3 regions of the Pelosinus sp. IPA-1 genome follow, and region 3 is predicted to be linked to each of the others. Evidence: riboswitches for the same ligand, from Rfam matches in the RefSeq annotation. Region 3 holds a riboswitch; each other region holds the start of a gene.
What was found. Region 3 has a riboswitch for FMN ahead of QSJ81_RS09240 (ECF transporter S component). Riboswitches for the same ligand answer to the same signal wherever they lie in the genome.
Positions count from the first base shown of each region.

Region 1: another riboswitch for FMN. It lies ahead of ribD (bifunctional diaminohydroxyphosphoribosylaminopyrimidine deaminase/5-amino-6-(5-phosphoribosylamino)uracil reductase RibD); the one in region 3 lies ahead of QSJ81_RS09240 (ECF transporter S component).
Region 2: another riboswitch for FMN. It lies ahead of ribB (3,4-dihydroxy-2-butanone-4-phosphate synthase); the one in region 3 lies ahead of QSJ81_RS09240 (ECF transporter S component).

Region 1 is NZ_BSVC01000004.1:454,174-462,323, forward strand. It holds gene recG (ATP-dependent DNA helicase RecG) at 1-352, opposite strand, end outside; gene QSJ81_RS12035 (DUF1858 domain-containing protein) at 455-652, opposite strand; gene rpmB (50S ribosomal protein L28) at 840-1,031, shown strand; gene hslO (Hsp33 family molecular chaperone HslO) at 1,108-1,983, opposite strand; gene yfcE (phosphodiesterase) at 1,994-2,548, opposite strand; gene ribH (6,7-dimethyl-8-ribityllumazine synthase) at 2,587-3,051, opposite strand; gene QSJ81_RS12060 (bifunctional 3,4-dihydroxy-2-butanone-4-phosphate synthase/GTP cyclohydrolase II) at 3,056-4,264, opposite strand; gene ribE (riboflavin synthase) at 4,293-4,952, opposite strand; gene ribD (bifunctional diaminohydroxyphosphoribosylaminopyrimidine deaminase/5-amino-6-(5-phosphoribosylamino)uracil reductase RibD) at 4,921-6,051, opposite strand; FMN riboswitch at 6,162-6,293, opposite strand; gene rpe (ribulose-phosphate 3-epimerase) at 6,334-6,981, opposite strand; gene rsgA (ribosome small subunit-dependent GTPase A) at 6,985-7,860, opposite strand; gene pknB (Stk1 family PASTA domain-containing Ser/Thr kinase) at 7,873-8,150, opposite strand, start outside.
Region 2 is NZ_BSVC01000012.1:37,216-45,365, forward strand. It holds gene QSJ81_RS23160 (N-acetyltransferase) at 1-90, opposite strand, end outside; gene QSJ81_RS23165 (Spo0E family sporulation regulatory protein-aspartic acid phosphatase) at 198-359, opposite strand; gene QSJ81_RS23170 (class I SAM-dependent methyltransferase) at 594-1,343, opposite strand; gene QSJ81_RS23175 (methyl-accepting chemotaxis protein) at 1,624-3,339, opposite strand; gene ribB (3,4-dihydroxy-2-butanone-4-phosphate synthase) at 3,542-4,195, opposite strand; FMN riboswitch at 4,313-4,458, opposite strand; gene QSJ81_RS23185 (methyl-accepting chemotaxis protein) at 4,675-5,511, shown strand; gene QSJ81_RS23190 (hypothetical protein) at 5,580-5,906, opposite strand; gene QSJ81_RS23195 (DUF1003 domain-containing protein) at 6,251-6,763, shown strand; gene QSJ81_RS23200 (hypothetical protein) at 7,006-7,458, shown strand; gene QSJ81_RS23205 (GH25 family lysozyme) at 7,717-8,150, opposite strand, start outside.
Region 3 is NZ_BSVC01000003.1:547,236-555,385, reverse strand. It holds gene QSJ81_RS09275 (NanQ anomerase/TabA/YiaL family protein) at 211-690, opposite strand; gene panD (aspartate 1-decarboxylase) at 905-1,288, opposite strand; gene panC (pantoate--beta-alanine ligase) at 1,293-2,138, opposite strand; gene panB (3-methyl-2-oxobutanoate hydroxymethyltransferase) at 2,157-2,996, opposite strand; gene QSJ81_RS09255 (Rossmann-like and DUF2520 domain-containing protein) at 2,983-3,909, opposite strand; gene QSJ81_RS09250 (DUF4870 domain-containing protein) at 4,464-4,814, shown strand; gene QSJ81_RS09245 (YitT family protein) at 4,968-5,819, shown strand; gene QSJ81_RS09240 (ECF transporter S component) at 6,020-6,604, opposite strand; FMN riboswitch at 6,696-6,824, opposite strand; gene QSJ81_RS09235 (Nramp family divalent metal transporter) at 6,927-8,150, opposite strand, start outside.

The DNA of each region.
Region 1 (8,150 bases), on a different contig from region 3:
CCTTACCTGTTATGAGAAGTTCTACACCAGGCTTATATATTTTCTTCATATGGGGCTGATTAAACCATACTAACTGAGCTACTCCGGATGAATCATTTACTGCAATTTTGGTGATATGTAAGCCAGGACGAGGTTTACTCTCCATACACCCGATAACCCCAGCCCTAAACGTCTCTACTTGTCCATCCGTTACATTTCTTATCATAGTAATTTGGCTACGATCATCGTAACGATGAGGGAAATGTTCAAACAGATGACCAACTGTAAACAATCCCAATTTAGCCAAAGAATTTGCTTTTATCGGACCTACACCCTTAATATATTGAATTGGATCTCTCCAGCAATTCCCCAAAATAACCACCCTCGTAAAATAACCATTTCGATTATTACATTTTCTCTACACTACAAAAGAATTTATCACCTATATATTAAGAAAATAGGCAAATTTGTTTGCCTATTTTTTCAAGCATAATTCATTTAATTCCTTTAGCAATGCCTCAACATCAATATCATGCATCTTAGCTCCATTTTCAATTGTCTCAGTTGCTGCTCCCATGCATCCAATACATCCCATACCATGTTTAGCAAAAACCTCACGTACCAAGGGATGAGATCGAAGAAGCTCAATGATTGACGTTTGTCTAGTAATCACGATATATACCTCCCATCTCTTATCTATTATTATTATATCTTATTTCAATATTTATGTTAAATCTCCTGCTATATAGGTCAGATAAAGAATTATCCTTAAGTCCTTGCATTTAGTAAGCAATTTGTGCTAAAATACTAATGTTATTGTAATAAGGATATCTTGTCCTTCATCAAAGGAGGTGGAATACATGGCAAATCTTTGTGAAATCTGCAGTAAAAGCCTAACTAGCGGCTCTAATGTCAGCCACTCTCACTTAAAAACTAAACGCACTTGGAAACCCAACATCCAACGGGTTAAAGCGGTTGTTAACGGTGAAACAAAACGAATTAATACTTGCACTCGTTGCTTACGTTCTGGAAAAGTTCAGCGTGCTATCTAATTTTATTTAAAAATCATTATAGATTATAATTAGGGCAAAAAGAAAAGACTGGGAGATTCCCAGTCTTTTCTTTTTGCTATTCTCCTTTAATTAGGGTTAAAACTAACTCAAGATCGTCTTTGTTAAATTGATATTTTTCACTGCAAAAAGGGCAACACACTTCTGCATGTCCATCGGTAACAAGAATATCGTTAATTTCCATTTCACCAAGACTAACAAGCACTTTCTGTACGCGTTCATAAGAACAATGACATTCAAATTGCAAGGGAATTTCATCATACATACTAACTGGTAAGCCTGCAAAGATTCTATTGATAATACCTGCAGCATCAATGCCCTCACTTACCAATTGAGAAACTGGCGGTAGTGCTGCTATATTCTTCTCGATTTGGCTTAAAACTTCATCATCTGCATTAGGTAACGCTTGCACCATAAATCCGCCTGCCGCTGTTACCGTTAAATCTGGTTGAACTAAAACACCTAAAGCTACCGTTGAAGGTGTTTGCTCTGAGACTAATAAATAATTAGTGATATCCTCCGCTATTTCACCACTAACTAAATCTGCATTGCCAGTAAAAGGCTGTTTTAAGCCTGTAAATCGTGTAACAGAAATTTGCCCATTACCAACGCCTGCCCCAACGTCAAGTTTATTACCACGTAAAGGCAACTCAACATGCGGGTTTCTTACATAACCACGTACACTTCCACTAGCATGAGCATCCGTGACAATTTCACCAAGCGGTCCATCTCCAGAAATACGAATTGTAATACTTTCATCGGTTTTAAGATTGACAGCTAACAATAATGCTCCAGTCATAGTACGCCCTAGGGCTGCCGCAGCGACTGGATAACAATCATGGCGCTTTCTAGCCTCTTCAACTAATGTAGTAGTTACTGCGGCAAAAGCGCGCACCCCACCAACTGTAGTCGCTCTTATAATATGATCGCCCATGATTCCCCTCCTATAACAATTCTGAGATTACTACTTGTCCTGTGATAACGTCTATTACTTCAACAACACGATCCCTAAGCCTAGCAAATGTAGCAAGTCCATCAAGTCTCTTGGACATAGCTGGGGAACCTGGATTCAAATAGACAATACCATTATGCTTCTCTAATGAAGCCACATGGGTGTGTCCAGTAATAAATAGATCTGCTTTAAACTTACCTGCCATTTCCCTCTTCGTCTCTTCCGTAAAGTTATGTCCGTGATTTGCTACGATACGCAATCCATCAACCATAATATATGCATATGGCGATTGAATAGGCATAGTTAGAACCATGCTATCCACATCCGCATCACAATTGCCACAAGCAGTTATAATTGGGACTGGAGAATTATTTAACAATTCAGCTAGCCGTTTAGGATCATATTCTTTGGGAATATCATTGCGAGGACCATGATATAGTATATCTCCAGCATGAATAATAAAATCACATTCGAAAAAATATTTGTTATATATTTTTTCCCAAGTATTCGCACAACCATGGGTATCACTAATAATCCCAATATTCATTTAATCACCCACTATTCCATTGGAAATATTTTACTATTTCAGATTTGTTTTAATAAGTTAGCCATTTCAATTGCTGTTACTGCAGATTCAAAACCTTTATTTCCAGCTTTTGTACCAGCGCGTTCGATAGCCTGTTCAATACTTTCCGTAGTAAGTACACCAAAGATAGTAGGAACTCCTGTAGCCATGCCGACGTGAGCAACTCCTTTGGATACTTCCGAGCAAACATAATCATAGTGAGAAGTGCTACCTCGAATGACTGTACCTAAGCAAATTACGGCATCATACTTTTTACTGACGGCCATTTTTTGAGCTACTAGGGGTATTTCAAAGGCCCCTGGAACCCAAAGTACTTCTATATCTTCCTCCTTCACACCGTGTCTTTTAAGGCCATCCAATGCACCATCTAGCAATTTTGAATTGATAAATTCATTAAACCTTGCAACTACGACACCAATTTTCAGTCCTTCTGCTACTAATTGTCCTTCTATAACTCTTATCATTTTTTTATTCCTCCCCATATTGTTTTAGCATATGTCCTAGTTTAGACTTTTTAACGGATAAATAACGCTGGTTAAATTTATTAGCTTTCATTTCTACTGGCATTCTTTCAGTAATAGTCAGGCCATATCCCTCTAATCCAGCCCTTTTTCTAGGGTTATTCGTTAATAAGCGAATGCTTGATAGACCTAGATCTACAAGTATCTGAGCACCAATACCATAATCTCTTAAATCTGGTGCAAAACCTAAAATCTCGTTTGCCTCTACAGTATCTTTCCCCTGATCTTGCAATGCATAGGCACGAATTTTATTGGCAAGACCGATGCCACGGCCTTCCTGCCGCATATACACTAATACTCCTGCTTCTTCTTGGCTGATGCGTTTTAAAGCACTTTCCAATTGTTCCCCACAATCACAACGTAATGATCCCAAGGCATCGCCTGTTAAGCATTCAGAATGTATGCGTACCATTACATCCTTTTTGCCAGCTACATCACCTTTTACCAAAGCAATGTGGCATTGATTATCTAATTTACTTTCGTAGGAAATTAAGCGGAAATTGCCATATTTAGTTGGCATTTTTGTTTCTGCACCACGTATAATAAATGTTTCATTTGCTTTACGATATTTTATCAACTCGGCAATAGTAATAATTTTTAAATTATGCTTAGTAACAAACTCCATCAAATCTGGAACTCTAGCCATTGTGCCATCTTCATTCATAATTTCGCAAATTACCCCTGCTGGATAACACCCTGCCATTTTTGGCAAATCAACTGCTGCTTCCGTATGACCTGCCCGTCTTAAAACTCCACCTTCCACATAGCGTAAGGGAAAAATATGACCAGGCCTTCTAAAATGTTCGGGTAATGCATTCGGATCCAACAATGTTCTAATCGTTTCTGCTCTCTCGTGGGCTGAAATTCCTGTTGTTACAGTATGTGCATCAACAGACACGGTAAAAGCAGTGCAATGATTGTCTGTATTCTCACAGACCATAGCACCAATGCCAAGCTCGTCTAATCTAGAGCCAATAACTGGCATACAAATAAGTCCACGTCCATAAGTCGCCATAAAATTAATGGCTTCAGGGGTAACTTTATCAGCAGCCATTAATAAATCGCCTTCATTTTCCCTATCTTCATCATCTACTACCACAATTATCTTGCCATTTTTTACATCTTCAATTGCTTCTAAAATAGTATTAAATTTCATTTTTACCTCCAAGTATTTCGACTTATTTTTACGATGTGAACCCATTTTGCTGTAAAAAATTCATACTAAGAGTACTTGCTTTAGACTGCTTATCAGAAGAATGCAATCCAAGCAATTTCTCTACATATTTTCCTATTACATCTGCTTCTAGATTTACAGTGTCTCCAGTTTTTTTAAATCCTAATGTAGTGACAGATGCACTATGAGGAATCAGAGAAACTGTAAACCAATCTTGTCCACACTCAACAATTGTAAGGCTTATACCATCAATGGCAATAGAGCCTTTTTTTACGATATAACGCATCACTTCAGGGCCTGCTTCAATTTTTACGATAACAGCATTATCATTAACATCTTTAGCACGAATCATCCCAATGCCATCAATATGCCCGCTAACTATATGACCACCAAAACGGTCACCAATGCTAAGAGTCCTCTCAAGATTCACAATTGCTCCGTTTTTTAAACTCGCTAACGCAGTACTATCAACTGTTTCTGGCATCACATCAGCAGTAAAGCAAGTATTATTATACTCAACTACAGTAAGACATGTTCCATTTACAGCAATACTATCACCTAATTTAACGTCACTAATGACCTTACTAGCCTGAATTGTTAAACGTACAGATTTAACACCACGGACAATCGCCTTCACTTTACCTAATTCTTCCACAAGTCCGGTAAACATCTCGTCCCTCCCGGTTGCGCATATAGGCGCTAATTAATATATCTTCCCCAACAGATTCTGTTTCTATATCTTCAAGCAAAATTGCCTTATTAACATCAGCTATTCCTTGACCAGCTATTGGTCCTGGAGCACTATTACCACCAATAATCTTGGGGGCAATAAACCAATGTACCTTATCAACTAGATTGTCCTCTAACACGGAAGCATTAATACTAGCTCCACCTTCAATTAATAAACTAGTAATTTGTCTTTTCCCTAATTCTTTAAATAATAAAGGCAAATTAACACCATCTTGTTTGCTCTCAACTACCAAAACTTCTACGCCACAAGCACGCAAAGCATTGACTCTTTCCTCTGGCGCCTTATCAGTAACGGCAATGATAGTTTTGGCTAAACCATCTGTTACTACATTAGCCGTCAGAGGTGTTCGTGCCATGCTGTCAACAATCACTCGATTCGGATTCTTCCCCTGGTACGATAGTCGAGTTGTCAAACTAGGATTATCGGCTAATACAGTACCAATCCCCACCAGAATTGCATCACAAGTATCTCGTAAAGTATGTACGCGATTTCGCGCAGCAGGCCCTGTAATCCACTGGGATTGTCCTGTGTAAGAAGCAATTTTTCCATCTAAAGACATTGCACTTTTCAAATGGACAAAAGGCAATTTAGTGGAAATCCACTTTATGAAAACCTCATTTAATTTTGCAGCTTCCCTTGACAACACACCTTCTACGACTTCAATGCCAGCTTTTCGCAACTTATTAATACCTTGTCCAGCTACTAAAGGATTTGGATCTGCCATCGCGACAATTACTCTCGTAATACCCGCCAAGATTAATGCATCAGCACATGGTCCTGTTCTACCGTGGTGAGAACAAGGTTCTAGCGTAACATATATAGTTGCCCCCTCCGCCAATTCTCCAGCTTGCTGCAATGCATTAATTTCGGCATGGGGTGTGCCTGCTTGCTTATGCCATCCCTGTCCCACAACTCGTCCTTCCCGCACAATTACAGCCCCAACCATAGGATTTGGACTTGTCCGGCCAGTAGCGTATTGAGCCAAAAATAGCGCCTGCCTCATATACTCTTCATCCATAATTGACCCCTCCAAAAAAATTAGGCTGTTAAAAAAGTTTAATACTTTTTAACAGCCTAATAGAACATTAGAAAAATGCAACAGCTATTAAGCCTTATCAAAGACTTAATAATAACCTTTTTCCATCCAGACTATACTGTCGGCTCCGGAATTCCACCGGATCAGCCATACGGCTCGCGGGCTAATCACCGCCGGTAAGGAGTTAAAAGATTTCTCTTTTTCACCTTGCCCCAAAGGCTCCTTATTCAATTATGTATATGTTACCAGTATTCATGAAAATAATCAAGTGCCTTTAATTTCAGAAATTGCTTTTTTAATATCTTCTGATTGGTATACAGCAGATCCTGCAACCAAAATTGTAGCACCAGCAGCTATTACCTGACGGGCAGTTACAGCATTAATTCCGCCGTCCACTTGGATCTCCACAGCTAAATTCCTTTCGGAAATCATAGATTTTAACCTAGTAATTTTATCAAGCATGCTTGGTATAAATTTTTGGCCACCAAATCCAGGATTTACGGTCATTAATAACACCATATCTACTTCACTAAGCACTTCTTCAATTACCGAAAGTGGCGTAGAGGGGTTAAGAGATACCCCAGCTTTTAGCCCATGCTCTTTGATGGTTTGCAATACTCGATGTAAATGAGGGGCTGTTTCAACATGAACTGTTAAGAGATCAGCACCTGCTTTTGCAAACGCTTCAACAAAATCTTGCGGATTGCTTACCATAAGATGAACATCGAAAAATAATTTAGATACTTTGCGAATTGCCGCAACAACAGGAGGACCAAATGTAATATTAGGTACAAAATGTCCATCCATTATGTCAATATGAAGCATATCCGCACCTGCTACTTCCACTCGTTCTATTTCTTCAGCTAATTTAGAAAAGTCAGCCGAAAGAATTGATGGTGCTATTTTAATCATAATTTAAAATCCTTTCTTCTTTTCTTGAATTTCCGATAGTATTTCAATATATGAATTATACCGCTGTTCATTAATACGCCCCTCTAATACTGCCTGTTTTATAGCACATTGGGGTTCTTTCACATGCAGACAAGTATTAAACTTGCATTCCTGTACAATCGCTGCTATTTCGGGAAAATAATACATAAGATCATTTTTTTTCACATCATCAAACTCGGTAAAACTAAAACCGGGCGTGTCGACAACAAAGCCACCGGTAGTTAAGGGTAACAGCTCTGCAAAGCGAGTCGTGTGCTTACCACGACCAATTTTTTCACTAACTTCACCTGTTACTAGAGTAAGCCCCGCTTCAATTGTATTTAAAATCGTGGATTTGCCAGCCCCCGAGGGACCAGCAAATACGCTAATTTTATCAGAAAGAGCATTTTGCAATTCCCTAATACCAAGTCCCAATTTAGCAGATAATGTGATAACCTTATAACCAATACTCCGATACAATGCAAGAAGAGGTTCTAATTCTTGCATATCAGCCAAATCAGTTTTATTAATACAGATGATTATATCTAAGTCCGACATTTCTGCCAAAACTAGAAATCGATCTACTAAAACTGCATTAATATTTGGATTTACTGCAGCAAAGGTAACAATAACTTGATCTATATTTGCAATCATTGGTCTTTTCAACATGCTACGGCGAGGTAATATCTTTTCAATTATCCCTTTATCATTTTCAGTAATATCATATTCAACTTCATCGCCTACTAAAAGTGAAAAACGTTCTTTTTTAAAGCGTCCTCGCAAAGTGCACATAATCACCTTGTCATTTGTTTTCACATAATAAAAACTATTATATGTTTTTAGTATCACCCCATGCTGCACTTGCTATGCCTCCTATATTGTTTGCTCTTGCAACAATACACCATTAATATACACTTGTACTCTAACTTGGCCTACACCATCCACGGTTTTTTCAACCTTATCACCAGGCTTATGGACATTTTCATAAACAACACGTCGACCATTTGTATCAGTTAAAACAACTTGAACTGCTTGGCGAGTGGCCCCTTCAGGTACTGTTATTTGCACAACGGCTTTTTTAGTTGCACTACCGCCGCCTTTTGCAACTGTGAAATCTACCGAAGCACCTTCTGTAATTTCCGCTGATGGAC
Region 2 (8,150 bases), on a different contig from region 3:
ACGCCCTAACATCAGACCCTGTCCAGCATAAGCGTTAACTAAATTATACATACTTTCTACATCTTTAAATGTAGCTTTACGATAAATCACTTATACCACTCCCTTAATGTATAATTTCACATTATACATTAATAAAAATACTGACACAATACATTTTTAAAAAGCCTATCCTATTTTTAAGAACTTCCCTCATTCACTTATCCAGCTTTTTGAATGGAGTCAACTCTATATAATTCATTTATTGCTTCATCTAATCTTTGACTAACGAATAACACATCGGGATGTGATATTCCTTTTTCGAGTGCCATTACGTGCATTTCATGCCGCAAGTACTCTATCTTACACCATAAATTTTCCACTACAAAATCCCTTCATTCTTTCTTTATTTTCAGCACATTATCCATTATATGTATAACCTCTTACAAATTGTGTCGAACTATCGTTCTAGAATAAAGTTTATTTCATTAAATAAACTTTTTTTCGTCCTTATGTCGAAGAGACAAGTTCTTTAGTATTGTTTTAATTCCACTTTCATCAATGCAAAGGAAATATTGTAGCATAATAACAAACCAAAGTGCTACATGTGACAATATTCATTTACTCTTCTTTGCTCGCAAAAAAAGAAATTGAGGTTTCTGGGTTAGCTTCTCGTATGCTTTAGGATGTAATTCTTTGAATTTTTCTGTTGGCATAGGTTCTATTAACTTTTCAATGATAAATCCTGCGTCTAATACAGGCGAGACTATTTTAGATAAAGGTCTTCTGTAAAACTGAACTTTTACTTTCCCCTTATTCGTTTCCCATTCATCTTCTATAATCTCTGTTAAAAAGTAATTTTCTCTATTAAAATATGTAAAGTCCATAAATGGATGATGTACAGACAGTATTAAAGAACCTAATGGCTTTAATACTCTATTGAACTCAGCCATTACAAGATTCCAATCTCGAACATAGTGAAGAGTTAAAGATGACAATATGATATCTATGGTTTTATCTTTTATAAAATTTAGAGGTTCATTGAGATCAGCTCTTATAATATCAGCCTTATCGCCAACTCTTTTCTTTGTCATTTCTATCATTTTGGGACTAAAATCTATCGCTGTTACATTAGCTCCCTTAGTAAGCAACCAGTTACTATACCAGCCTGCAGCACACCCAGCATCTAGCACCTTCTTCCCTGCAACATCGGGAAGTAATGATAAAGTCGCTGGTCTTTCATAGTAGGCGTTAAATGGTTTCGTGTCGACACACTCAAAATAATACTCCGCCATTGTTTCATAAGAATCATAAGAAATCGAATTTTTATTCACTGTTGCTCTACTTTCCAATAAGCTCTTCAACATTTTCTCCCCCTAGCATGTACTGGAATTAAATCTCCTACAAATTTCACAAATCCTTGAATGCAACCTTTTGATGTATCATTTAGTGCCTTTTCTACAAAAACATCTTCAAAGACTGATGCTATTCTATCACATTTAGTATGTACAAAAAACGTATCAGCATTACGCCGATACGTTTTCCTTAAAACAACTCCTATAAGTAAGTCTTCTTATTATAACACTCAAATAATTATTTAGAGCCTAAGAATAAGGCAACACTCGTTAAAATCGAGAGTTGCTATAATTAAACTCGAAATTTGCTGACAGATTCTTGAAGATCCATGGCAAGTTTTGATAACGCTTGGCTTGAGGAAGCGATTTCTTCCATAGATGCTGATTGTTCTTCGGTTGCAGCGGATACAGTTTGTGCTTCGGCAGATGCATTTTTACTTAATTGATTGATTTGCTTCACCGATTCGACAATTTGTTGGCTGCCTGTAGCGATTTGTTCGATTGCCGCAGAAATTTCTTTCGTTTGGCTCGACCCGTTACTTATCATAACTACAATTTCTTGAAAAGCAACTCCAGAGGCGTTCACTACTTCTGCTCCAAGCTTAACTTCTCGCGTTCCATTATTCATAGCTACAACAGCCTTATCGGTATCACCTTGAATCTCGCTAATTAGTGTGGCTATTTGCTTAGCAGCTTCTTGTGATTGCTCGGCAAGTTTGCGAACTTCTTCTGCAACTACAGCAAAGCCGCGCCCGTGTTCACCAGCTCGGGCTGCTTCAATAGCTGCATTTAAAGCTAATAGATTCGTTTGACCGGCAATGCCTGAAATTGTATCCACAATTTGTCCAATTTCCTTAGAACGCTCTCCTAATTGGGCTACTACTTGAGCAGAGGAGGTAACAGTTTCTTCGATATTCGCCATCTGAGTTACCGCTTTATTTACTGATTTGTTTCCTTCCTTTGCTTTATCAGCCGCTTGAGCTGTTTGACTTGCCACTTCATTCGCATTGGCAGCAATTTGTTGGATACTTTCTGACATTTGCTGCACCACGTTGGAAGTATTGTTTGCTACTTCTAGTTGTTGTTCTGCACCTGTTGCTACCTCAGTAATAGAATCGGCAACTTGATTAGCAGCTTGAGCTGATTGATCAGCACTAGCTGTTAATTCTTCAGAAGCAGCGGCTAGGTGTTCGGCAGAACTGTTAATATCCTTCATTAGTATACGGAGATTATTTTTCATATCTACTAAAGAATCTGCCAATTGACCAAATTCATCTTTTCTAACAAAAGTACGAGGCTTATCACGAAAATCACCTGCAGACAATCCCCCACAAAATGAGACCATAGCATGTAAAGGTTTAGTGATCAACCGTGTAATATAGAATCCGCTTACGCCTAATATTGTAGTAAATATTAATAAGATTCCAATGTTAATTTTAGTTGATGTTCTAAATGAAGCCTCATTCGTACTATTAATATTTCTTGCTACTCCTATAGAATATTCGGAGAGATCCATACATTTATTAAGAGCAATCGTTTCTAAAGGTGCTACACTTGAAAGGTACAATGCATAAGCTTCTGCATTCTTGTTCTGTGCTGCCAAATCAATTACTGTAGTACGAGCTTCTCTGTACTTTTTCATCGCTGCTTTGAGATCTTCTAATTTCTGTTTCTCTTTATCGTCTAATTTAGCTTTTTCAATTTCAGCTATATTTGCATTAAATTTTTTAGCTCGATCACTTATAAGTGTTTTTAGCTCTTCATTTTTTTTGCTATCTGTTGTAATCATCAATTCAATTATTGCTGCACTTACCTTATTGATATGAGCTTGATTTTCATTGATAAGCTGTACTGGTACCAAGTTATCTGCAAACATAGAATTCATATCTACACTTGCCCTCTGAAGATAATGATAGCCTGTATACCCAATAACTCCTAGCGATATAATGGCAATAAAAATTAAGGCACCTAACTTCAGACTAACTTTCATATTCTTAAAAAAATCCATTATTTTTCCCCTTTTTGTCTTGTAATTATTTTACAACTTTTCGACATTAATTGTCATTTTCCTGCATTTTTTTCTGTCTATCATTACAACTTGCAACATAATATATAATATAAACACCTGCAAAGCTAACTGCTTTGCAGGTGTTTATATTATATATTAACCGTAAGATCTTTCATCCTAGGTCCGAAGTTTGGACTAGACTTTATGATGCAAATGTTTTTCTACCTTTTCGATACGCAATTACATCATCGACCGTAACCACTGGCATGTTATTTTTCTTTGCAAATGCAATGATTTCAGGTAACCTTGCCATTGTACCATCATGATTTGTCAATTCACACAATACGCCATATGGCTTCAACCCAGCAAGTCGCATTAAATCTACATTGGCCTCTGTGTGCCCAGGTCGCTCCAGTACACCGCCCTGCTTGGCCTTTAATGGGAAAACATGGCCCGGACGCACCAGTTGCTCTGGACTTACAGGATCCGCAATCGCTGCTTTCACTGTAGTCACCCTGTCGGCAGCAGATACACCCGTAGTAACCCCGGTCGCAGCTTCAATAGAAATAGTAAAAGGTGTTCCAAAACTGCTTGTATTAACATCTACCATCATCGGCAATTCTAATGCCTGCACTCTTTCTTCAGTCAAACATAAACAGACAATTCCACTGCCCTCACTAATTAACATTGCCATTTGTTCGTCTGTCAGAGACTCTGCTGCAAAAAAAATATCACCTTCGTTTTCCCGATCTTCATTGTCGGTAACTAAGATTCCGCGACCACTGCGCAATGCAGCAAGAGCATTTTCCACCCGTTTGTCAGTGTCTCCAAAATGAGTTAGTAAAGTTTGATTCATAGTATATTCCTCCTAATAATTTAGTAGGACTTACCAGAATCAGGGCACAGAAAAAGACAGTTCAACTTTAAAATAAATAAAAAATTGATTCCTTCTGAGAATCAATTTGGTTGACTGCCTTACTCTCTTTCATCCGGACTATACCGTCGGCACTGGCCTCTCACCAGTTCTGCTGACCTCTTCCTATAGAAGAGCGCTCGCGGGCTCCTCAGTAAAACTGAGATACCGCCGGTGGGGATTTTCACCCCGCCCTGAGAATAAGTCGCTATTTAAATAGTATTATTAAATATTTAGATTGTCAAGTTTGCAATCACCTTATGTCCTTCAACAGGGACAAATCCTTTAGCTCCGTCTTCCTTTTACTTTTTCGGATTTTATTATAAAAATATTACAAATTTCGATAATTTTCACTGTTTTTTTAAAGGCTTTTTGTTCTTTGATATAGAATTGATAATCTGAAATCGTTAGGAGGTAGTAAAATGGAGCAACTCACCAATCAAGAAATACTTGAGGCTTTTAAAATTGTTCTTCCCTACTTAAACAAAATCGTCCGGGAAGATATGGCTGTTGGATTAACGGACAAAACGGCATATTTATCCTACTTCCGTGCAAAAGAGTTTGAGCTTGATTTACCTGCTGGTAAGCCCATCAAAGGAATTAGTACTATCGAAGACTGTATTAGCACAGGTAAAGATACTTTTGCAGATATTCCTCCTGAAGTGTATGGTCGTACTATAAAGACTATCTTCACTCCAATCTATGGTGTTAATAAGGAAGTTATTGGAACATTAAGTTCTGGGATCGATTTAAATGATAGTCTTACATTAGTTGATACTGTTGAAAAATTGGCGAACTCAACAGAATTAGCCTCAGCAAGTGTCGAGCAGGTTGCTCAAAGTGCAAGCGAACTAGCAAGTGCGGGGCAAAAAGCAATTCAGCTAGCAGGTGATTTGATAAAACGGAATGAAGAAACAGTTCAGGTCATTGGTTTTATACGTAACATAGCCCAACAAACAAATCTTTTAGGACTAAATGCGGCGATTGAAGCAGCTAGAGCAGGAGAACAAGGCCGAGGATTTGCCGTTGTAGCCGAGGAAGTTCGAAAACTTGCTGACCAATCGCAAGAAGCAACAAAGAAAATACAGTTAACATTACAGGAAATGAGCAAGGCTGTTTCCGATATCTATAAATCAATCGAAACTACTAGCTCAATTAGCCAAGAACAGGCGGCATCTACTCAAGAGATCGCAGCTAACTTAGAAGAAATAAATAAAGGCGCGAGAAATTTGGGAAATTACGTTGAGCGTTATAAATAAATAATTTAAAAATAAGAAGTGATATCTTTATCGCAAAGATATCACTTCTTACTCTTTTCCGTTATCTATTATTCAATCATCTTATTCCTAGTAACCTTGGAGTAAAGCCACATGAACCAAGTACGCAACACTAAAAAACTTTCTACAGCTACGAACATACTATAGAGAGCTAAAAATAAAATACTAATTCTTTTTACAAATTCATTCCCTATAACTAATTGGAATAGATATTTAGAAACATCAATTACATCGTTACCAATCGGCGCATTTACAACATGGGGTACGTGTTCCATAAGAAAAACTAAACGTGTTGCAATCAATAAATATAAGTACATTTTCCCTAATTTCTTTATAGACTGATATTTTTCATTCGTTAATTCCTTAGATGTTGACATTGTAATGTCCCCCCCCATTCGAAATAAGAATATTAATATTTTTGATAGTCCACTTATTATTTTAAGATAACTACATAAAAATATAATAGAAATCGTTATACTTAGCATTACCCTATTATGACACAACATAACCTAGAATAACAATGTATACTTATTTCCTATTTATTTTATATTCATCATCCACACCTCGCAGAGGTCAACGAACTCGTCCTTGATACTGTGAGCCTTTACACAGGTCTATTATTTATGCACGATACATCTAACAACTTCTCATAGCTACTGCAGGAATCTAATGTAATTTGTGGTATATGAGTTATATGATAAAATCAGAACAGGGAGGATTTATGAAAACTTCTAAACTCCAAGGTCCAGCGGCAACTTATCGGCATGACGATCATGTTATAAAAAATATAAACAAAGAATTTCGCACTCGATTGACATCTGGTCAGCGGATAGCTGATTGGTTAGCTAAAGTGGTTGGTAGTTGGCCCTTTATTATTTATCAAAGTGTTGTAATCGTAATTTGGATGACAACAAACGTGTATTTAACTTATAAAGCAGTTAGCGATGCAGATTTTTTTCATTCTTGGGATCCATATCCTTTCATACTGCTTAATCTTGTTCTAAGTTTTCAAGCTGCGTACACGGGTCCAGTAGTAATGATGAGTCAAAACAGGCAGAATGAAAAAGACCGGTTGGCAGCAGAACATGATTACCAAATAAACATAAAAGCAGAAGAAGAGATAAAAGTAATTATGGATCACTTAGTTCATCAAGATATTATATTAAAAGAGCTTATAGACCATATAGAAAAATTAAACGTAGAGTCTCCATTAACAAAGGATTTCCACCAATAAAATTGGTATCTATGTGCCTAATAAAACAAAACCATGCCCTAGAGTTTTTCTCCTCAGACATGGTCTTAGATGTGATTGCAATACATCCTTCAATGATTATACTATACCCTATTTGATAATCATTGTCAATTAGTTAGATATCCTCCATATTTATAATTTCATCTAATTCTTTCCATTGTCATATTGTTGTCAAGATTTTGTAATATAGTAATATCAGATCAAGATCTGAGGAGATGTTACATATGAAAAAATTATCTTGCTTAGCATTACTTACCTGTTTCCTGATTACCTTATCAGGAACCGCTTTTGCCTGGAGTGACCGTTCCGAGGGCCGTCCACAACAAAATCCCCCTAGCCTGTCTGTCTGGCATAATCGAAATGACGAGTTTCATGTAAAAACAACTAACTTTCGTAATCAGCATGTATTTTCTGGCGTGATTCGAACTGATGGACGTTTTTACGACATTGACGACAGAGATCTGGAAAATGGTGATTTCGTTAAAGTAGACCGTGACCGTAATACAATTCGCTTCCATTTCACAGGTCGCGGGATTGATGAATTAGATTTCAAAGTAAGAGGAGGAGATACCTTAACTTTTGATGTCAATAAAGACGGCCATGACATGGCTAGCAATCAAATATTCATTGGTAGACATGGCTGGCACCCTAGAGATAACAGGTTTACATTAAGATAAGCGTATCCATCCATAGCGGGCGTTTCATACACCCGCTTTTTTGCTGTGATTTTATAGTTTACCGACATAAAAAAGCCCTCGCAAACCTGCGAGGGCTATAATTTACTGGTGACACACCAGGGAATCGAACCCCGAACCTACTGATTAAGAGTCGTATTTTCGGCATATTTTCAGTATGAGGGGGATATGGTGGAAAGGATATGGGTTGCTGTCGTAGCACGACATGATACAAATGCAAATTCCATTAGCTCACCCCTACTAATACTTAATATTTCCATCAAATAACTTCCCGTTTATTTCCATTTTGTCAGTGTATTGCCACATATAACCTTTAATATCGTCACTCCGGCTCCATTGGGCATTCCATACGGCACAACCAATGCTACGCCAGTCAATATAATCAGTCAGCCAGGAGTAAGAGGCGTAAATGCCGCAGTCTAGACCTATATTGCAAATAAACGTTTTGCACATGGCTGTAATTTCTACCGGGTTAAATGCAAAGCCTTTACGTCGTTTATAGCCGTCCGCATCTTCCATGTCAAAGAACACTGGTAATTCTAATAGCTGTCCTGTACTGTCTATTGCCTCCCGGCAATTTTTTGCTTCATGTATTGCATCTTCGACGCTCAATGCATACGAGTAGTGATAAGCGCCAACTTCCAGACCGGCAGCTTTAGCGCCGGTTACATTCT
Region 3 (8,150 bases):
GTTCTTACTTGGAATCAAGAAAGTGTTATACTTTCTGATTCCGTAAAAAAAGAACTCCACAAGCAGCTACCATTCTGTTGTGGAGTTCTCTTCTTTTATAAAGAAGACTTGATTCAGATGGAGTTTTAACTCCATCTGAATCTTAGCCCTTCTTATCCAGGGACTTAGCCGATCTTAACTCCCACTTGAAGATGGGGGTCTTAGAGCGGTTTAGTTATCGGATAATTGAGAAATTGCAATTTTAATGACTACCTTTTTTACTGTTTGTGCGGTCCTTCTCATACAACAAGGACGATGTACATCATTCGGAAAAAGTACGGCATAGGTTCCTGGCTCTAATACCATATCGGTTTCTTCCATAATCTCTTTATAAAAAATAAGATCTTTTTCCTTCAGTTCGTCCTGAAGCACGATACACTGATCTGACAATAAGCTGCAGCCTATTATCTCTTCACCTGAAGCCAAGTATTGAATATCAATATATTTTTGGTGAGCCTCCGGGCGTCTATCTTGTTTAGGTTCGGTTTGATATTCAGAAACTAAAGCAAATATAGAGTCTCCTTCGATATCATGTCGTCCAATTGTTAACTTTGCTAAATCTGTATTTTTTAAATACATCAGCGCTTTTTGCAGCACAGGTGAAAATGCAGATTTCTCTAGTTCCAAATTTTTTAGTTGTCCGTAAATCAATTTTTTGTCCCCCTTATTTATCCTCCAAGTTCCTACCTTTTTAAGGTATTTTATCTGATGACTAAACCGCTCTAAGACTCCCCCTTTTCGATAAGTGGGAGTTAAGAGCGGCTAAGCCTCTAGATAAGAAGGGCCAAAATTCAGAGGAGTTAAAACTCCATCTGAATCAAGTCTTCTTTATCTCTATTCTTTATTTCGTATTGTCTTTCCTTTGTTATTTTATCTGTCCATGAATTTCCTTAGAACGAATTTCCTTCACTTGATTCTTTTCATCCACCATTACCACTGTAGGGGTAAAGTCTTTTGCCTCTTCATTAGTCATCATAGCGTAGGCAATGATAATGACCTTATCACCCGGCTGCACTAAACGAGCCGCCGCCCCATTTAAACAAATAACACCTGAATCTTTTGCTCCTGTAATGACATAGGTTTCAAAACGGTTCCCATTATTATTGTTAACAATTTGCACTTTTTCATTAGGTAGAATCCCTGAAGCATTTAATAAACTTTCATCGATTGTAATGCTCCCCATATAATTAAGATTGGCCTCTGTTACCGTGGCACAATGAAGTTTTGCTTTTAAACAAGTAATAAACATAATCTTATCCCTCCAAAATTGTATTATCAATCAAACGAGTATTTCCAATCCGAACAGCTAAAGCAAGAAGAGCTTTGTCCCCTATGACATCCAGGTTTTCTAATTGGGGATAGCTATATACTTCTACATAATCGATTTGTGCTAATTTTTCTTGTTTAATTTTAAGTATTACCTGCTCCTTAATGTTCTGAGCATCGACTTGCCCCTGGTTAACTAGCTTTTGTGCAAGCTGGAGACTTTGTGATAAAACCAAGGCAGCCTTACGCTCCTCAGGAGATAAGAAAGCATTACGAGAGCTCATGGCTAAACCATCCTTCTCCCGTACAATAGGCACCACTTCCAAAGTAACGTTCATATTCAAATCAGTCACCATACGCTTAAGTACCAACACTTGTTGGGCATCTTTTTGGCCAAAGAAAGCTTTATCCGGCTGAACAATATTGAAGAGTTTAGTTACAACGGTAGCTACTCCACGAAAATGACCTGGTCGTGATAAACCACATAATTTTTGCGTAATACCATTAATCTCAATAAAACTGCTATACCCTGCTGGATACATCTCCTCTGGCTGAGGATGAAAGATGACATCTACGCCAGCTTTAGCAGCCTGCTCGCTATCACCAGATAAGTCCCGAGGATACTTAGCAAAATCTTCTGTAGGACCAAATTGTGTGGGATTGACAAAGATACTTGTCACAACTACATCACAACTTTTTTTTGCTTGACGCATCAAGGTGAGATGCCCCTCATGCAGGGACCCCATAGTTGGTACTAGTCCAATACTCATCCCTTTCTCTTTTGCCTGCCTAACAAATAATTGCATCTCCTGTATGTCTGAAATTATTTTCATATGATTGTCCTCCTTGTATTAGTACAATTTTTCCAATACTTCATCCGAAATTTTAAAACTATGCTCTGCGCCAGGAAAGGCTCTTTCTTCTACCTCTTTTCTGTATTCGGCGATTGCCTGAGCCAGCTGAGTATGAAGGTTGGCATATTGTTTAACAAATTTAGGTGTAAAACCGGGGAAAAGCCCCAATAAATCATTAGTAACCAATACTTGTCCATCACAATATACCCCTGCACCAATACCAATGGTTGGTATGGCAATGGAATCGGTAACCTTTTGTGCTAACAATGCAGGCACACACTCTAATACCACTGCAAAAGCCCCGCTCTCTTCCAAAAGTTTCGCATCATCTAACAATTTTTGTGCACCTTTTTCTTCTTTGCCTTGCACTTTAAACCCACCTAGACTATGAACAGATTGGGGAGTTAGTCCTAAATGTCCTACCACAGGGATACCAGCTCTGACAATGGCTTTTACCGCATCAGCAACCTCTTGCCCCCCCTCCAATTTAACAGCTTGAGCCCCTGTTTCCTTCATGATTCTCCCTGCATTTGCCACAGCCTGCTCTGTTGAAACTTGATACGACATAAAGGGCATATCCACAACTACCATCGCTCTTTTTGCCCCTCGGCACACAGCTTTTCCATGATGGATCATATCTTCCATAGTAACTGGGAGTGTAGAATCATACCCTAATACTACATTGCCTAAAGAGTCACCAACTAATAACATATCTACTCCAGCGTCATCTAAAAATTTCGCCATAGAAAAATCATATGCTGTTAGCATTGTAATGGCTTTACCTGCAACCTTTCTCTCTTGAATCACCGTTGTTGTAATCCGTTTATTGCTGCTCATCTTCCTTCTCCTTTAGTTTCATTTTCAATAATTCTGTCATGCAATTTGCCTGCATTTGATCTATTGTTCCTTTTTCTAAAGCTACCCCTAAAGTATATAATCCAAGATTTTGATACAAGTTCTTTTCCTCATCATTTTCTAAAACTTGTAGATGAGCCTCTATGGTAATACTATCCCCGCGACTGATAGGTCCTGTTAAGGCTTCCGTAGGACCCAGTTCTTTTATTTGATTCACTGTGCCCTGCAATAAGGGCAATAAGGCTTTTGAAGCCTCTTCTCTAGATAAACCAAAACTACTATATAGTTGACTCGCCCAATGCATCAACGAAACTGTATAATTCGATACAATACAGGCCCCAGCATGATATAGTGCCCGGTCCTTATCTAACATAACAAAACCGTTTCCGCCTAAATCCTCGACTATTTTTCTTCCTGCTGCTATCATCTCATCTTGTCCACTCAGTGCAAAATACACACCAGATAATGCCTCTATAGATAGTTCTTTATTGGCAAATGACTGCAAGGGATGCATACAGCCAATGAAAGCTCCCTGCTCTCTAGCTGGTTTCAATATTTCGGTAGGCAGGCAGCCTGAAGTATGGATAACAACATGTCCTGGCATAAAGCCACTTTCCTTAACCAGTTCCTCTACTACTTTACCAATATAGCGATCAGGAGTCGTAAGTAAGACAATATTCGCCTCTTTCGTAAAATCTGCTGCTTCTGTCCCTGCTTTTACACCAAACTGCTTAGCCAATTCCTGGGCCGAATCGAAAGTACGACTAACGATTCCTACTAATTCATAGCCCTGACTATATAAGGCTCGGGCCAACACACTGCCTACTTTACCAGCTCCGACGATTAGCACCTTTGGCTTGTTCATGCTGCTTCTCCTTTTACTATATAAGCCGATTTAATAGTATAGATAACAATTAATTCCCGATCCTACTTCTGAAAAAAGTATGATAGATGTACTCTCTTAATAACATACTAATAAACGCCCTAGGAAAAGAATATAAAAAAAGCCTTCCGGCACTTGTCCGAAAGGCATACTTTTCCTATGTAACCTCCCGTCTCAGTCCATCATAGATCTAAGCGGATATAATACCAGTATTAACATATAGCTATATTGATCCTTCACAGCTTTAGATTCCTTTTTTATAGTATGGTTCATTGATGATACCACCCAAAGGAAACCTCTGCTATAAATGTTCTTCTTGATAATATCATAAAATACATTTCAAAAACAAGTTTTTTTATCCGATGACTGAACCGCTCTAAGACTCCCATCTTCGATAAGTGGGAGTTAAGAGCGGCTAAGTCCCTGGATAAGAAGGGCTAAGATTCAGATGGAGTTAAAACTCCATCTGAATCAAGTCTTCTTTATTATAGTGTGATTTTCAATCTTTATGAATAGGATATACAAAAGAACCAACCTACTATAAAATATACTTAGGAGGTGTTTTTATGAATGGAATTACAGGAGAGCAAAAATTGTTAGCCATCCTCGCTCATATATCTTATTTTCTAGGCGGTCTGGGTTTTATCATTGCACCTTTAGTCATTTTTTTATTAAAAAAGGATGATCCTTTTGTTTACGAGCATGCTAAGCAATCTTTGGTCGCTCATTTGGCCATATTAGTTACTTCCTGCCTTGTGGGACTGTTATGTACATTACTGATTGGAGTCTTACTACTCCCCATAGTAGGTATTTTGTGGCTAATCCTCATCGTAACTTCTATTATGGCAGCCGTTAAGGCATTCAATGGAGAAAGCTACCAGTACCCTTTCATTCAAGGGTTCATTAACAAACTGTAATAAAATCACCCCTACTCCAGGGAATAAAAAAATATCTATAAAAATTTAATCTTCAGGAATTGGATATAAGTATCGTCTACTTCCTACGCGACTCTATAGCCAACTCCTGAAGATTGCCATTGATACTACTTAAATAACTTATAGGAGGAACAGATGCGCTATAAAATTTATCAATATCTCTCGGTTGGTGTTGGGTGCCTACTAAGTGCTGTAGCTATTAATAGTTTTCTCGTCCCCCACCATCTTTTAAGTGGTGGAGTTAGCGGCATAGCTATTATTCTTTATTACTTATTTAAATTTCCTATCGGTGTACAAATTCTTGCAATGAATGTCCCACTTGTCTATGCTGCTTATCGTCTTTTGGGCAAAGAGTACACTATAAAGACCCTTTATGGAACAGCCCTATTTTCTTTTTTTGTCGATGCAACAGATTACTTGGCAAACTTCACTGTGGTAGATGATCCGATTCTTTCAGCGATCACAGGTGGCATTGTTACAGGAATTGGTTCTGGCCTGATTTTTAAAGCCAACGGAAGTGGTGGAGGACTTGATATCGTCTCCAGCATTATCAAAAAGTATTATTCTATGAATGTTGGCGCCGCTTCCTTTTCCATTAACTGTATGATTATGTTGATTGCTGCCATCCTCTTCGGCATCAAGTTGGCCATTTTAACATTAATCTCTATGTTTATTGCTGCTAACATTACGGATAATGTGGTGGAAGGGATCAATCGCAAGAAAACGGTTTATATTGTTTCTTATAAAACTGATGAAATCTTAAAAGCGATTTTGAAAGAAGTTGGTCGCGGCGCCACCATCCTTCGTGGAGAAGGAGCTTTTACAAGACAAGACAAACAGGTTATCTTTGTTGTTGTAACTCTTACGCAAATTGGTCAGATAAAACTTCTTGTACAAGAATCAGACCCTAACGCCTTTATGATTGTGCAAGATGCCGTCGAAGTCATGGGCAGAGGTTTTACACTACCAAGTACCAAACAACTGTAATAATAGTTTGACATTTTTAAACCGCAGAGAAGCAGAGGACACAGAGGAAAGAGATCGGATTATAAAATCCCCCTCAGCGTACTCTGTGTCTCTGTGGTTAAATCATTCGTTCTTGCTTTTTCCCCAAAACACTTTCTTTTTAGAATAGCGAAAGAGGCTACTCCTTGTATTGGAGTAGCCTCTTTTACTCTTCTCTTATCTTATCTTTCACATAAGACGGGAAAGATTTTTTTATAAATCATCATGGTAAAAATGGATATGACAATTCCCTTTATTAGATTAAATGGTGCAATGGCCATGGTGATAAAAGATTTTAAATCCATAATCTGAGGATTGGCTACTGTCCCTAATGATATAATTTGCTCCAGGGGAAAATGCAATACTGCCTGATAAAGAGGTAATAATATAAAATAATTTAGTAAAGAAGCAGAAAACATCATAGAAATCGTTCCAACACCTAGAGCTATGATAGCCCCGTTAGGGCTATTATATCTCTGGTATAAGTAGCTTGCCGGAAGAATAAATGATACACCTACCAGAAAATTAGCAACTTCTCCAATTCCCATTGTTTGGCTATTCGCCCCATGTATTAGATTCTTGATTAACTCAATGCCAACACCAGCGATTGGTCCTAATAGGAAGGCACCAAGGATAGCAGGCAGTTCACTGGCATCCAATTTTAGAAAACTTGGCATCATAGGTAACGGCACTTCAAAAAACATCAAAATTACAGCAATTGCCGATAAAATTCCTACCTTTGTTATATAACGTGTATTGTAAACCACACAGATTCCTCCTTAATCATTAGAAACAAAAACTTCCCGAAATATCTTCGGGAAGTTAGTAGCACAAGGAAACACATCTAATCATGTGCTAATCTATCTTCTTTCATCCAGACTATACTGTCGGCTTTGGAATTACACCAAATCAACCTTGCGGTTCGTGGGCTTGCAGAATCCACTGCTTACCACCGGTCGGGAATTAAACCCTGCCCTGAAGATGTTTCAATTTATTTAATTTCAGCCCCGGAGATAATCATTCTCAAAAATGATTATTATGGATACATTGTAGCAAATTCGATTTCTAAATGCAAGATATAACACTCGTTTATTTAATAAAATCCCATAACAACATCATATTTAATACAGAAACAATAATACCTATTGCCCATAACATAATTTGTTGCAAACCTGTATTTGCATATTTACCCATAACTTGCTTAGACGATGTTAAATAAATTTGTAAAAATATTGTCCAGGGCAGTTGAACACTGAGAAACATCTGAGAATAAACCAAGCCCTGGAAAGGGTTCTCGATAAAAAGAATTAAGAGTACTGCCAAACCATAAGTAAGAGCTACTCCCATCCATGAATGGCGATCCTTAACATCATATGGCTCACTAAACATACCAGCAAAAATACTTCCACCAGCCATACCTGCTGTAATCGTAGAAGAAATACCAGAAAATAATAGTGCTATGGCAAAAACAACTGCTGCGGCATTTCCAAGTAAGGGACGCAGCATAATTTCAGCTTGTTCCAATTCTTCGACTTGCACCTGATTGCTAAAAAACACAGCCGCGGCTATTAGAATCATGGCACTATTAATTGCCCAGCCAATACACATTGAAAATAAAGTATCTGCAAACTCGTATTTAAGCTGCTTTTGAATGACAGCTTCATCCTCCAAATTCCATTGCCTACTTTGAATAATCTCAGAATGTAAAAATAAATTATGTGGCATTACCACTGCCCCGAGTACACTCATCACTACAAGCATAGCGCCTTCGGGAATGACAGGAGAAACCCAGCCAATAGCAGCCTCAGGCCAATTAATATTTACCAAACTAAGCTCAAATAAAAATGCTAATCCAATAATCGATACAAAACCCATAATCCATTTTTCTAATCGCTTATAGGAATTGGCCCACAACATCCAGCCACATCCTAAAGCCGTAAATATAGCGCCCACCTTTAAGGGAATATGAAATAACATATTTAAAGCAATTGCTGCACCAAGTATTTCTGCTAGACCTGTCGCAACAGAAGCCGTTACTGCAGATAAGAGTACGGTTCGTGAGACTAAAGGCCGCAAATATTCTGTAGCTGCTTCGGATAAACAGCGACCTGTGACAATGCCTAAATGGGCCACATTATGCTGTAATACAATTAACATGATTGTAGACAGCGTCACCATCCACAACAATTTATACCCATATTCGGCCCCAGCCGCCATATTGGCAGCCCAATTTCCTGGATCAATAAATCCTACTGTTACGAGTATCCCTGGGCCAATATAACGTAATATTTCCCTTGCTCGTTGATTTAAGCC